DNA from 2 places in the Niveibacterium sp. COAC-50 genome. Region 1 is predicted to be linked to the other one. Evidence: predicted binding sites of a transcription regulator. Region 1 holds the regulator's gene; the other holds the start of a gene.

Region 1 (5,460 bases):
GCCGCGCGAAAGCTCGGGCTTTCGGGGGCGCTTGCTGTCGAAGGCGGGGGCGTGTCACTTGTCTTGAAGGCAAACGACGCTTACGTCTTGCCGAACCAGCTTCGACTTCGTGTCGCTCATCCGACGATTGCGGGGCAGGATCAAGTGGTCAGCCTTGTTCGCGCGGAGGGAGTCTTCCGTGGCGTGATGCATCCGCTTGAAGCAGGGCACTGGCAATTTCTTGTCGAAGATGAGGCCCAGACGTGGCGGATCGCTGTGAGCGCGAAGATGCCCGCCGCTGCGCCGCTGACTTTGGTTCCTGGCGCTTGACAAGCGAAACTGACTGGCGGCGATAATGGGTCGCTCGTAGTCCTGACTGCGAGCACGGCGCCGCCCCGTATCGACAACGATGGGACGGATCTGTAGCGGAAAGTCGGTCGGCGCGCTGTCGTTCAGTGCGTGCGACGTAGGAGGCGGACGATGCAGAAACTGGTTCTCGTACTTTGGCCGTCGTTCTGGGTTGCGGTGGTGGCGGAGGCCCTGTTCTTCACTGTCATCAACCCGGCAGAGTTCTACTTGTTCGGTGCGCAGGTCGACTTCTCGCCCATCGCGACGTATTCGATTGGCTTTGTAGGCTTCTGGGCGATCTGTGCGGCGTCGAGTTTCGCGACTTTGTTCTACATGCGTACGCCGCAGGAAATCAACCACCTGCCGCCGCGACCGCACCATAGCGCGCATCTTCATTGAGCGATGCGCCGTGTGGCGGCGCATCGCTTGGTCGTTCAGCGGTAGACCAGCACTGGCACCGTCGTGTGGGTGAGCACCTTTTGGGTTTCGCTGCCAAGCAGGAAGCCTGCGACGCCCTTGCGGCCATGCGACGCCATGAAGATCAAGTCGCAGCCATGCGTTTTTGCCGCATCGATGATCGCTTCGTAGGGTAGGTCGCTTACCGACGTGTCGCAGTTCGCGACGACGCCGGCCTTCTCGGCCTCTGCGCGTGCAAGCGCCAGTATCCGTTCGGCCTCTTTCTTCGTTGCGTCGACAAACTGATCCGGCGTCACCGGGACCAGTAGGGCCCCTTCGCCGTACAGGGGTATCGGGTACTCCTGCTGCGCAAAGAAGAACGTGATGCGCGCCCCGGCTTCTTTGGCGAACTCGATCGCCCGGGTAACGGTGCTGCTGGACAATTCCGACCCGTCCGTTGGAACAAGAATGTGTTTGAACATCTTCTGACCTCCGGCGATATACGGCAATTTGATCTTAGGCGGCAACCAAGCGGTGGCGTTGACACCGGTCAATCGCGTGCTGCACTGCAATGACCGTCGCCCAAGCGCTGAGTAACATGAATCTGGGTGGTTCGGATGGGAGGTACCATGGAAACCGTCGAAAACGTAGCTGTCGGTGGTGAGGCGCGATCCACCGAGCATAAGCTGTCGCTTGGTGTGGTTCGGCAACAGATGGCTGCAAGCGTAGACCCCTTGGGCATCGTTGCGCCAGTGATGCACGCGCAAATCGCTTGGTGCTTGCATCCGCTGGAGTTTGCCGAGCGCTGGGGCCGCTTCTCGGCTGACGCTTGGGCGCTGGCGTGCAACGGTCTTGCGCGAGCGGTTGGGGCACATGTCCCGGATGTTGTGCGACCTCAAGCCGATGACACCCGGTTTGCCGACCCGGTGTGGTCTCAAAGTCCGTCCTGGGCTGCCTTGAAGCAGTGGTACTTGCTGTCAACGCGGCATGCGCAGGACATGCTCTACGCGACGCCCGGGCTATCGGGGACCGAGCGCCGCCGCGCGGCGTTCTGGTGGCGGCAATGGCTCAATGCCGTGGCGCCGACAAATTACTTGGCACTCAACCCGGTCGCGCAACGTGCGGCGGTCGCCAGCCAGGGGCAAACGCTTCGGTCCGGCTGGCAGAATTTCCTCGATGACCTGCGTGCCGGGGATATCCGAATGGCTGACCCCGCCGATTTCAAGGTTGGGAAGAACCTTGCGACGACGCCGGGCGAAGTCGTTGCCCGCACCCGCCTGGTGGAGGTCATCCACTACACCCCGACGGCGGATACGGTTCGACAAACCCCGATCGTGATCGTGACGCCATGGATCAACAAGTTCTACATCCTTGATCTGACGTCGAAGAAGAGTCTGGTGCGGCATTTGCGCGATGCGGGCTTCGATGTGTACATCACTTCGTGGAAGAACCCCGATGCAGCGCTCCGCGACGTTCGTTTCGATGATTACCTGCAGGAGGGGGTGGATGCGATAGTTCAGGTCGCTCGCCAACTATCCGGGGCGGACAAAGTACATGCGGTCGGGTACTGCATCGGCGGTACGGCCTTGTCGATGTACATGGCATGGGCGAATCGCCACTACACGCCGGATGAGATGCCGGTTGCACACTGGACGCTATTTACGACATTGGTGGACTTCGCCAAGCCGGGCGACGTGGAGGTCTTCATCGATGAAGGGAGCGTCCGCTACCTGACGCGGGCCATGGAGCAGCGCGGTTACCTCGACGGCCGCGACATGGCTACATCGTTCCGCTTGCTGCGCTCGAACCCGTTGATCTGGCAATACGTGGTTCAGGGCTACCTGATGGGCGAAAAGCCGCCGTCGTTCGACGTGCTCTACTGGAACATGGATACCACGCGCATGCCCTATGCCATGCATGCGTGGTACTTGCGAGAGCTCTACCTCAAGAATCGCCTGATTGAGGCCGATGCGCTGACCGTCGCTGGCGAGTCGCTCGATCTTGGGCGGATCACCCAACCGCTGTATGCCGTTGCGGCCGAAGACGATCATATTGCCCCGTGGCGGCAAGCATTTCGGGTGGCCAATTTCGTGCGTGGAGACAAGCGCTTCGTGCTGTCGTCCAGCGGGCATATCCTCGGGATCGTCAACCCACCCGTACAGCCGCCGAAACGCGAATACTGGATCGGCACGGCTCACCGGACCGACAGCGCGCATGGTTGGCGTGAGCGCGCCGACCACCACGCCGGAAGTTGGTGGGACGATTGGTTCAGGTGGCTGGACGAGCGTTGCGGTGAGCGTGTCGCACCGCCACCCGTGTGCAACGAAGCCTTTCCTCCGCTTGCCGCTGCTCCTGGTGACTACGTCATGGAACGCTAACGAGGCCGATGGATTACCTGCTGCTCAAACATCTTCACGTCAGTTTCGTGGTGCTCTCGGCAACAGGATTCATCGCCAGAGGTATCGGCGTCCTGATTGATGCGCCTTGGGTGCGCCAGCGTTGGGCGAGGGTGGTTCCGCATATCGTCGATACCGGATTGCTCGCCTCGGCCGTCGCCTTGGCCTGGACCCTTCGCGTAGCGCCGTTTCGTGACGACTGGTTGACCGCGAAGGTGCTTGGCTTGCTTGGCTACATCGTTCTGGGGTCTTACGCGCTCAAGCGCGGGCGCACACGCCAAGCAAAAGCGGCCACATTTGTGGCCGCTTTGTTGGTGCTGGCTTACATCGTGTCGGTCGCGCTGACAAAACGACCGACGCCGTGGTGGTAACTACACGTTCGCGCGGCCAATCAGTCGGCGCAGTCCATCCGCATCCAGAATCTGGATGTGCTTCTGGTGGACGCTGATCAAGCCGTCATCCTGGAATTTGGAGAACGCCCGGCTCACTGTCTCCAGTTTCAGACCGAGGTAAGAGCCTATCTCCTCGCGCGTCATGCGAAGGTGGAACTCCGAAGCGGAGTACCCACGAAGGCGCATGCGTTGCGATAGGTTGATCAGGAATGCAGCCAGACGTTCTTCTGCGCGCATCGACCCGAGCAGCATCATGATGCCTTGCTCGCGGACGATCTCGCGGCTCATGAACTTGTGGAACTGGCGCTGCAGGGGTTCGATGCGGCGCGAGAGTTCTTCGAGCCGTTCGAACGGAATCATGCAGACGTCTGAATCCTCAAGTGCAACCGCATTGCAGACATGCCGATCCGTCGAGATGCCGTCGAGTCCGAGGATCTCTCCGGCCATCTGGAAACCGGTGACCTGATCCCGGCCGTCTTCGGTCAGGATGTCGGTCTTGAAGAAACCGGTGCGAATCGCATAGATTGCTTCGAAAGGCTCCCCAGCACGGTATAAATGCTGCTGCCGCTTGACCTTCTTGCGTGCAGTGATGAGGCCGTCGATCCTTTCAAGATCGACGTCGTCAAGACCAACGGGAAGGCAAAGCTCCTTGAGGTTGCATTGGGTGCACGCGGTGCGAAGATTGACGGCCGTCAGCGGAATCGTGGCGGGTTTTTCCAAGGCGGGTGCTCCAAGTGGGCTAGTTGATGGCAATCAAACGGCTCCGACCGAGTTCATGACACCTTCCGGCATCCACAGAGAGAAAAAAATAAACAATGAATCAGAATGAGCAGACGCCGGTCTTCGACCGCGATCTCATCCAGCGTTTCGACGTTTCCGGCCCGCGCTACACGTCGTATCCGACCGCGGACAGGTTTCACGAGGGCTTTGGACGCAGCGACTACGCAAGACATCTAGGTCTGCGCGCGCAGGGCGGCCTCAAAAAACCCCTCTCATTATATTTCCACATTCCATTCTGCGATACGGTTTGCTTCTACTGCGCGTGCAACAAGATTGTCACGAAGGACCGTAGCAGGGCGGAGCGCTACCTGCGCTATCTTGACAAAGAAATGGGTTTGGTCGCCGGACAGCTCGCCGGCTCGCACGATGTTTCACAAATGCACTGGGGCGGCGGCACACCGACCTTCCTGTCGGACAGCGAGATCCGCGAATTGTTTCGTTCGATCCGCCGGCATTTCAACCTGACGCCCGGTGGCGAGTACTCGATCGAGGTAGACCCGCGCCGCGTTTCCGCTGAAACCGTTGCGCTGCTTGGGGCCGAGGGCTTCAACCGGATGAGCGTCGGTGTTCAGGATTTTGACCCGATCGTCCAGAAAGCCGTCAACCGCATCCAGTCTGTTGAGGAAACCGCGGCGGTCATCGCGGCCGCGCGCGCGAATGGTTTCCGTTCGGTCAGTATCGATCTGATCTACGGATTGCCGTTCCAGAGCGTCGAGCGCGTCAGCCAGACGCTGGATCGCGTGCTGGAGATCGCCCCGGACCGTCTTGCACTCTACAACTATGCCCACCTGCCGACGCGCTTCATGCCGCAACGGCGGATCAATGCGGGCGACTTGCCGAGTGCGGACCAGAAACTCGAGATCCTGGGCATGGCGATTTCGAAGCTGACTGACGCGGGCTACGTGTTCATCGGCATGGACCACTTCGCGCGGCCGGACGACGAGATGGCCGTGGCTCAGCGCAACGGGCGTTTGTATCGCAACTTCCAGGGCTATTCAACGCACTCGGACTGCGATCTGTTGGGCTTCGGCGTTTCCTCCATTGGCAAGGTAGGCCCGGCCTACGCACAGAGTGCGAAGACGCTTGAGGCCTACTACGAGATGCTCGATCGTGACGAGCTCCCTGTCGTCCGTGGCTACGAGATGACGTTCGACGATCAGCTTCGTTAC
Region 2 (5,460 bases), on a different contig from region 1:
GCGCAGGTGCGGCACCCGGACGTACCGCTGGATCTGCGGGTGCTGATCGAACGCGAGGCGCGCCGCATGGCGGGCTACCTGCACGGCGGACGCATCGCGGATGACTTCATGGGCCTGATGGTCGCCGCGCCGACGCCGGAAGGTTTCGTCGCCCGTGCGCGTGAACACCTCGCTGCGAAAGACGACCCGCGTCTGTCGGAAATCTTTGCCCACCTGCAAAGCACCTGCCTCGGAATCGGCGGAGCAACCGCGTGAGCGGCAAGGTCATCTTCTACCAGCTCGGCCAGAAGTTCCTCGACCGCAAGGAGGACATGCCGGCCGAGGCGAAGCAGGTGGTCTACTACTCGCTCGCGATCGGCCACCATATCGGCGTGATCGACTGCCTCAAGCCGATCCTCGAATGCCCGGCCGACGACTACGCCGCCTGGCTCGAGAAGCTGCCGGAGGGCGCCGCCCGCAGCAAGCTCGAAGGCTTGCTCAAATGGGGCGAGATCAACATCGACAGCACGGCGACGCACTTGCTCGCTAGGGCGCTGGACGGCGCCCGCCCGGGCTACAGCGAAACCGAGAACCAGTGGGCGACGCGGCTGATCCAGTCGCTTGCCGATATCGAAGCCGAACCTGCGATCTACCTGATCGCCAAGCACCGCGATGCCTGACCTGATCCTCACCGTCGGCAACAGCATGATGGGCGACGACGGCGCCGGCCCACTGCTGGCCGAACTGCTGACGAACGCACCCGCCAGCGGCTGGGCGGTGATCGACGGCGGCTCCGCGCCGGAGAACGTCGCACATCAGGTGCAGGCGCTCGCGCCGCAGACCGTGGTGATCGTGGACGCGGCGGACATGGCGCTCGCCCCCGGCGAAGCGCGCCTGGTCGACGATGCGAACATCGCCGACATGTTCATCATGACCACGCACAACCTGCCGCTCAGCTTCCTGATCGAGCGGCTGCGCGAAACGGTGCCGCAGGTGCTCTTCGTTGGCATCCAGCCCGACATCGTCGCCTTCGGCTTCCCGATGACCGACCCGGTGCGCAACGCCGTCACCACGCTGCACGCGCAGCTTGTCGCCGGCGCAGACCTCACCGCCCTGCCCTGGCTCTGAGCCTCCTCCGGCCCGTCGACTGACCGCCCGCGCGCGCGCCACGCGGCGCGCCAGCGGCCACCTGCCCTCGCGCTTACCGCCAAGCACAGTGGCGGATTGCAGATTTGCGCGCTAAACCTCAACGTGGGCCCAAGCGGAACACAGCGCCGCTTATCGACCCATAGAGCGATTTTTAGATCCGCGCCCTACGCCTGATGGATGTCAAAAACGCTGAACTCAGCGCAAACGCGAGCAAGTCGGACACATAAAGTGCAAGGAAACTGCTTGCGATGACAACGCACGCGGTGTCATTCCCCTGACGACAAAACCAAGGAATCAAGCGAAATGGAACGTCCGATCGTCGAGAAGTCCGCAGCCAGCGGATTGCGCAAGTTCTCGCTGCTGAAGGAAGACCCGGGCCGCTACCTGATGCGCGCGGTGCTGGCAGGCATGTACCTGTCCATCGTCGTACTGGTGTATTGGTCGCTGCTCAACAACCTGCACGACACGCCGTTCGGCAAGGTGCTGGCGAGCCTCTTCTTCGGCGTCGGCCTGTCGGTGATCGTGTTCACCAACTCCGAGCTGTTCACCAGCAACAACATGTACCTCGCGGTGTCGTCAGCCGAAGGGAAGACGAGCTGGCCGCAGACGGTCGCCCTGTGGGTGGTCTGCTACCTGGGCAACCTGATCGGGGCCGTGGTGCTCACGGCGCTGCTCTATTTCGCAGGCGTGCTCGACTCGCTGCCACCGGAACATGCGCTGAACCAGGGCGCGGTGCACAAGGCCGAGCAGGCTGCGCAAGTGATCTTCTTCAAGGGCATCCTCGCGAACTGGGTGGTCTGCCTCGCGGTGTGGGTCGCACTGCAGTTGAAGGAAGACCTCGCGAAGATCGTGGCGATGATCCTCGTCGTGTTCATCTTCCTCTACCTCGGCTTCGAGCACTCGATCGCCAACATGGGCACTTTCTCGATGGCGCTGCTGAGCCACGGCGGGCTGACCTTCGGGCAAGCGGTGTACAACCTGATCTTCAGCACACTCGGCAACGTGGTGGGTGGCGCGGTGTTCGTCGGCCTGGCCTACCGCTACCTCAGCCCTGAAGCGATGGATCAGGCGGAAGCCGCCGAAGCCGCACGCGAACTGCCCCCGCCGCGCAAGGCCCCGAAGGCCGCCGCACACTGAGGCATCAGGCCTGTGGCGTCGCCAGCCGGCGCCGCAGGAGACGCATCAAAGCGCCCAGCACCGGCAGCTGGGCGTACAACTCCTCAGCCGCATCCCAGTAGTCGCGGTGCATCGTGACCAGCCCCTGCGCATCGAAGCACAGGTGGCTCGCACCGCGAATCACGCGTTCCGCGGACTCGCCGCGGAAGCGCAGGCGGAACTCCCAAGTCAGCATCGCCGCGCCCTCCGCCGCGAATCTTCCCGTCACGATGAACCGCGGCACATCCACCTGCTCGAACATGTGCCGGAACACGCGGGCAATTGCCGCGCGTCCGACCACCTCGTTGAACGGATCCTTGAAGCTCGCATCCGTGGCATAGCGCGCGGCGAGCGCGTCCACGCTATCCAGCGTCAGCCGCTCGTAGGCGTCAACCAGCGCGTCGAGCGCTGACTGGGTGCTCATGCGCCAGTTGCGCGCCGCACCGCACGCAGGTAGAGCCATTCAGGAAGCAAGCGCAGGAACTTGAGCAGCAGGGTGAACCTGCGCGGGAAGTGAATCTCGAAGCGGCCGCGGGCGATGCCGCGAAGGATCGCATCGGCCGCCTCGGCCGCGGTGATCAGTGCCGGCATGCGGAACTTATTCTGCGCGGTGAGCGGTGTTTCGACGAATCCCGGGTTCACCAGAAAGACGCTCACGCCGCGCGGCGCGAGGTCCATGTACAGCGACTCGGCGAAGTTGATCACGCCGGCCTTCGATGCCCCGTAGGCCAGCGCCTTGGGCAAGCCGCGGTAGCCGGCGACACTGCCAACAATGACGATGGCGCCTTCGCCCTGTTGCAGCAGTTGCGGCGCGATGGCCGCAACGCCGTTGATGACGCCCATCAGGTTGATCTCGATCGTCGTGCGTGCGCCTTCGACGGTGAGATCCCACGCATGCATCGGCGTGTAGGTGCCGGCATTGAAGACGACCACGTCGATGCCACCCCACAGGTCGAGCAGTTGCAGCACCGCAGGCAGCAAGGTGGCATGTTCGGCCACATCGAGTGGTATCGCGATGCTGCCAGGAAAGCGTGCGGCGAAGACGCGCAAGCGCTCCGCGCGCCGGGCCGACAGCGCAAGATGAGCGCCCTGCTCCGCAAGCGATTCCGCAAGGGCTGCGCCGATTCCCGTCGAAGCACCGACGATCCACACACGCTTGCCGCGCCAGTCACGAATCGGCTGATTCATCGCCATGGGTACCTGCTAACGCTTGCGAAAGCTCAGCGTCACCTGCCCGAGCTCGACACCGAACTTGGTCATGAAGGACCGGTTCAGCATCGTCTTGTCATCCATCAGGAACATCCAGTCGTCGAAGGCGACGTGATAGACGCTGCCATCCACCGGCAAGGCCATCGTATAGCGCCAGCGAAGGGCGTTGCCCTGCGCCTCACCGATCGCCTCACCCACCACATCGTCAGCACGGCCAGTGTATCGGCCGTCCGCCAGCTTTGTCACGGTCCACACGCGGCGTTGCGTGCTGCCATCCGAGTATTCGAAGTGCTCGTCGAGCGTACCGACGTCGCCGCGCCACTGCGCGGCTATCGTCACCTTAAAGCGCTTCACCACCTTGCCGGAGCGGTCCTGGAACACACCCCACGCGTCGACGGTACCGTCGAAGTAGTGCGCCAGATCGAGCTGCGGTTTCTCGTTGCGGTAGTCCGCGATATCGACGCTGGAACAGCCGCCAAGCACCAGCGCCGTCATGGCCGCGATCAGCCAAGTCTTCATCAGGAAACTCCTTCAGGTTCCACATGCTTTCGAAGCCGCCACAACAGCGCAGCGGCAGCGCATTTCAGCGCGATCGGCAACACGGCATACACCGCGGCCAGCGCGAGCAAGGCACCCGCGTCGCGTGCGCCCGGGCGGTAGCCAAGCCAATCGAGCAAGGGCAGCGCGACGCCCGCGGCGAGCGCGAGATTGAGCTTGGTGACGAGGTTCCACCAGCCGAAGTAGATGCCACCTGCGGCGGCGCGCGCCGGGCGTGCCAGCAGATCAGCCAGCAGCGCGGGCGGAAACGTGATGTCCGCACCCAGCGCGATGCCGGACATCACGCAGATCACGAGGAAGGCGATCACATCGCCCTCACCCAGCGTCACCGCCCAGCCGAACGCCAGTACCGCGAGCAACATTGACGCAAACCAGGCTGGCACCTTGCCGATGCGCGCAGCGAGGCGGACCCAGAACGGCAGGATCAGCGCGCCGCTGACAAAGTAGGTGGCGAGGAACAGCCCCGACAAGCGCTCGCGCGCCAGCACATCCGCCACAAAGAACAGGAACAGCGTTGCCGGAATCGCCGCCGCGATACCGTTGAGGGCGAAGATCGCCATCAGAGCGCGCACCGGTCGGTCCCGCAACGGCGCAATCGCCTGCTCAAAGCGGCCGACCGTGCTGGGCGCATGCAGTTGCGCGCGCGGCAAGGGGGCGAAGCGTGCGCTGAGCAACGCGGCCAGGCCAAGCAGCGGAATGAACACCCACAGCAGCCGCACGAGCCCCTGCGCCTGATCTGGCGCAAGCAGTTCGGGCAGCGCCGACGCGAGCACCACGCCCAGCAGCGCACAGCCTTCGCGCGCAGCAGTCAAGCGCGTGCGCTCGCCGGCATCGCCGCCAGCCTCTGCCCCCCAGGCCGCGTAATTCACGCTGGCCAGTGAGTAGCCGGCATACGCCACCACGAGCATCGCGGCGAGCCAGGTCAGCCCTGCCCCTGAAGGCGGTCGCAGCAAGCCGACCATGCCCAGCGCCAGCACCGGCAGCGCCAGCAAGGTGAGCCTGCGCCGCGCCTGCAGGCGATCACTCCAAAGGCCCAGCAGCGGATCTGCCACCGCATCGCCCAGCCGCGCCGCCAGCAGCACCGCCCCGACCGCACCGAGCGACAGGCCAAGCGTGTCCGCGTAGAGCTTCGGCACATGCACATACATCGGCAATGCCGCGAAGGCGAGTGGCACCGCCAGTGCGCCGTACGCCAACAGACGTGCGAGCGACGCCGGCGCGCCTGCCGCAACGCGCGCGATGCCAAGCGTCATGACGCGCTGCCAAGCAAGCGGGCGCGCAACTCCGGCGCGCGGGTGCGCGGGTCAAGCCAGATGCCGAAGAACGCCCGCGCAAAGGCCGGATCGCGCACCTCGCCGGTGAGCTGGCCGCGGTGGTAGAAGGCCGCGCCGCGATCGGGCCAGTGCACGC

The links. The regulator FNR, encoded in region 1, switches genes on or off when oxygen is low (the NO sensors DNR and NnrR bind a similar motif). The targets are predictions, from matches to a motif close to TTGANCTAGNTCAA.
Region 2: a site for FNR is predicted at 1,299-1,312, ahead of HH302_RS17705 (formate/nitrite transporter family protein). Genes of this name have one in related genera too.

The regions. Positions count from the first base shown of each region.
Region 1 covers NZ_JABCJM010000003.1:376,402-381,861, reverse strand. Annotated here, with positions in the region: gene HH302_RS14935 (FixH family protein) at 1-309, shown strand, start outside; gene HH302_RS14930 (hypothetical protein) at 460-726, shown strand; gene HH302_RS14925 (universal stress protein) at 762-1,205, opposite strand; gene HH302_RS14920 (alpha/beta hydrolase) at 1,437-3,101, shown strand; gene HH302_RS14915 (SirB2 family protein) at 3,110-3,490, shown strand; gene fnr (fumarate/nitrate reduction transcriptional regulator Fnr) at 3,491-4,231, opposite strand; gene hemN (oxygen-independent coproporphyrinogen III oxidase) at 4,327-5,460, shown strand, end outside.
Region 2 covers NZ_JABCJM010000005.1:103,780-109,239, reverse strand. Annotated here, with positions in the region: gene HH302_RS17720 (NADH-quinone oxidoreductase subunit B family protein) at 1-255, shown strand, start outside; gene HH302_RS17715 (formate hydrogenlyase maturation HycH family protein) at 252-659, shown strand; gene hycI (hydrogenase maturation peptidase HycI) at 652-1,107, shown strand; gene HH302_RS17705 (formate/nitrite transporter family protein) at 1,432-2,265, shown strand; gene HH302_RS17700 (nuclear transport factor 2 family protein) at 2,270-2,707, opposite strand; gene HH302_RS17695 (SDR family NAD(P)-dependent oxidoreductase) at 2,704-3,477, opposite strand; gene HH302_RS17690 (DUF3833 domain-containing protein) at 3,487-4,011, opposite strand; gene HH302_RS17685 (MFS transporter) at 4,011-5,303, opposite strand; gene HH302_RS17680 (chalcone isomerase family protein) at 5,300-5,460, opposite strand, start outside.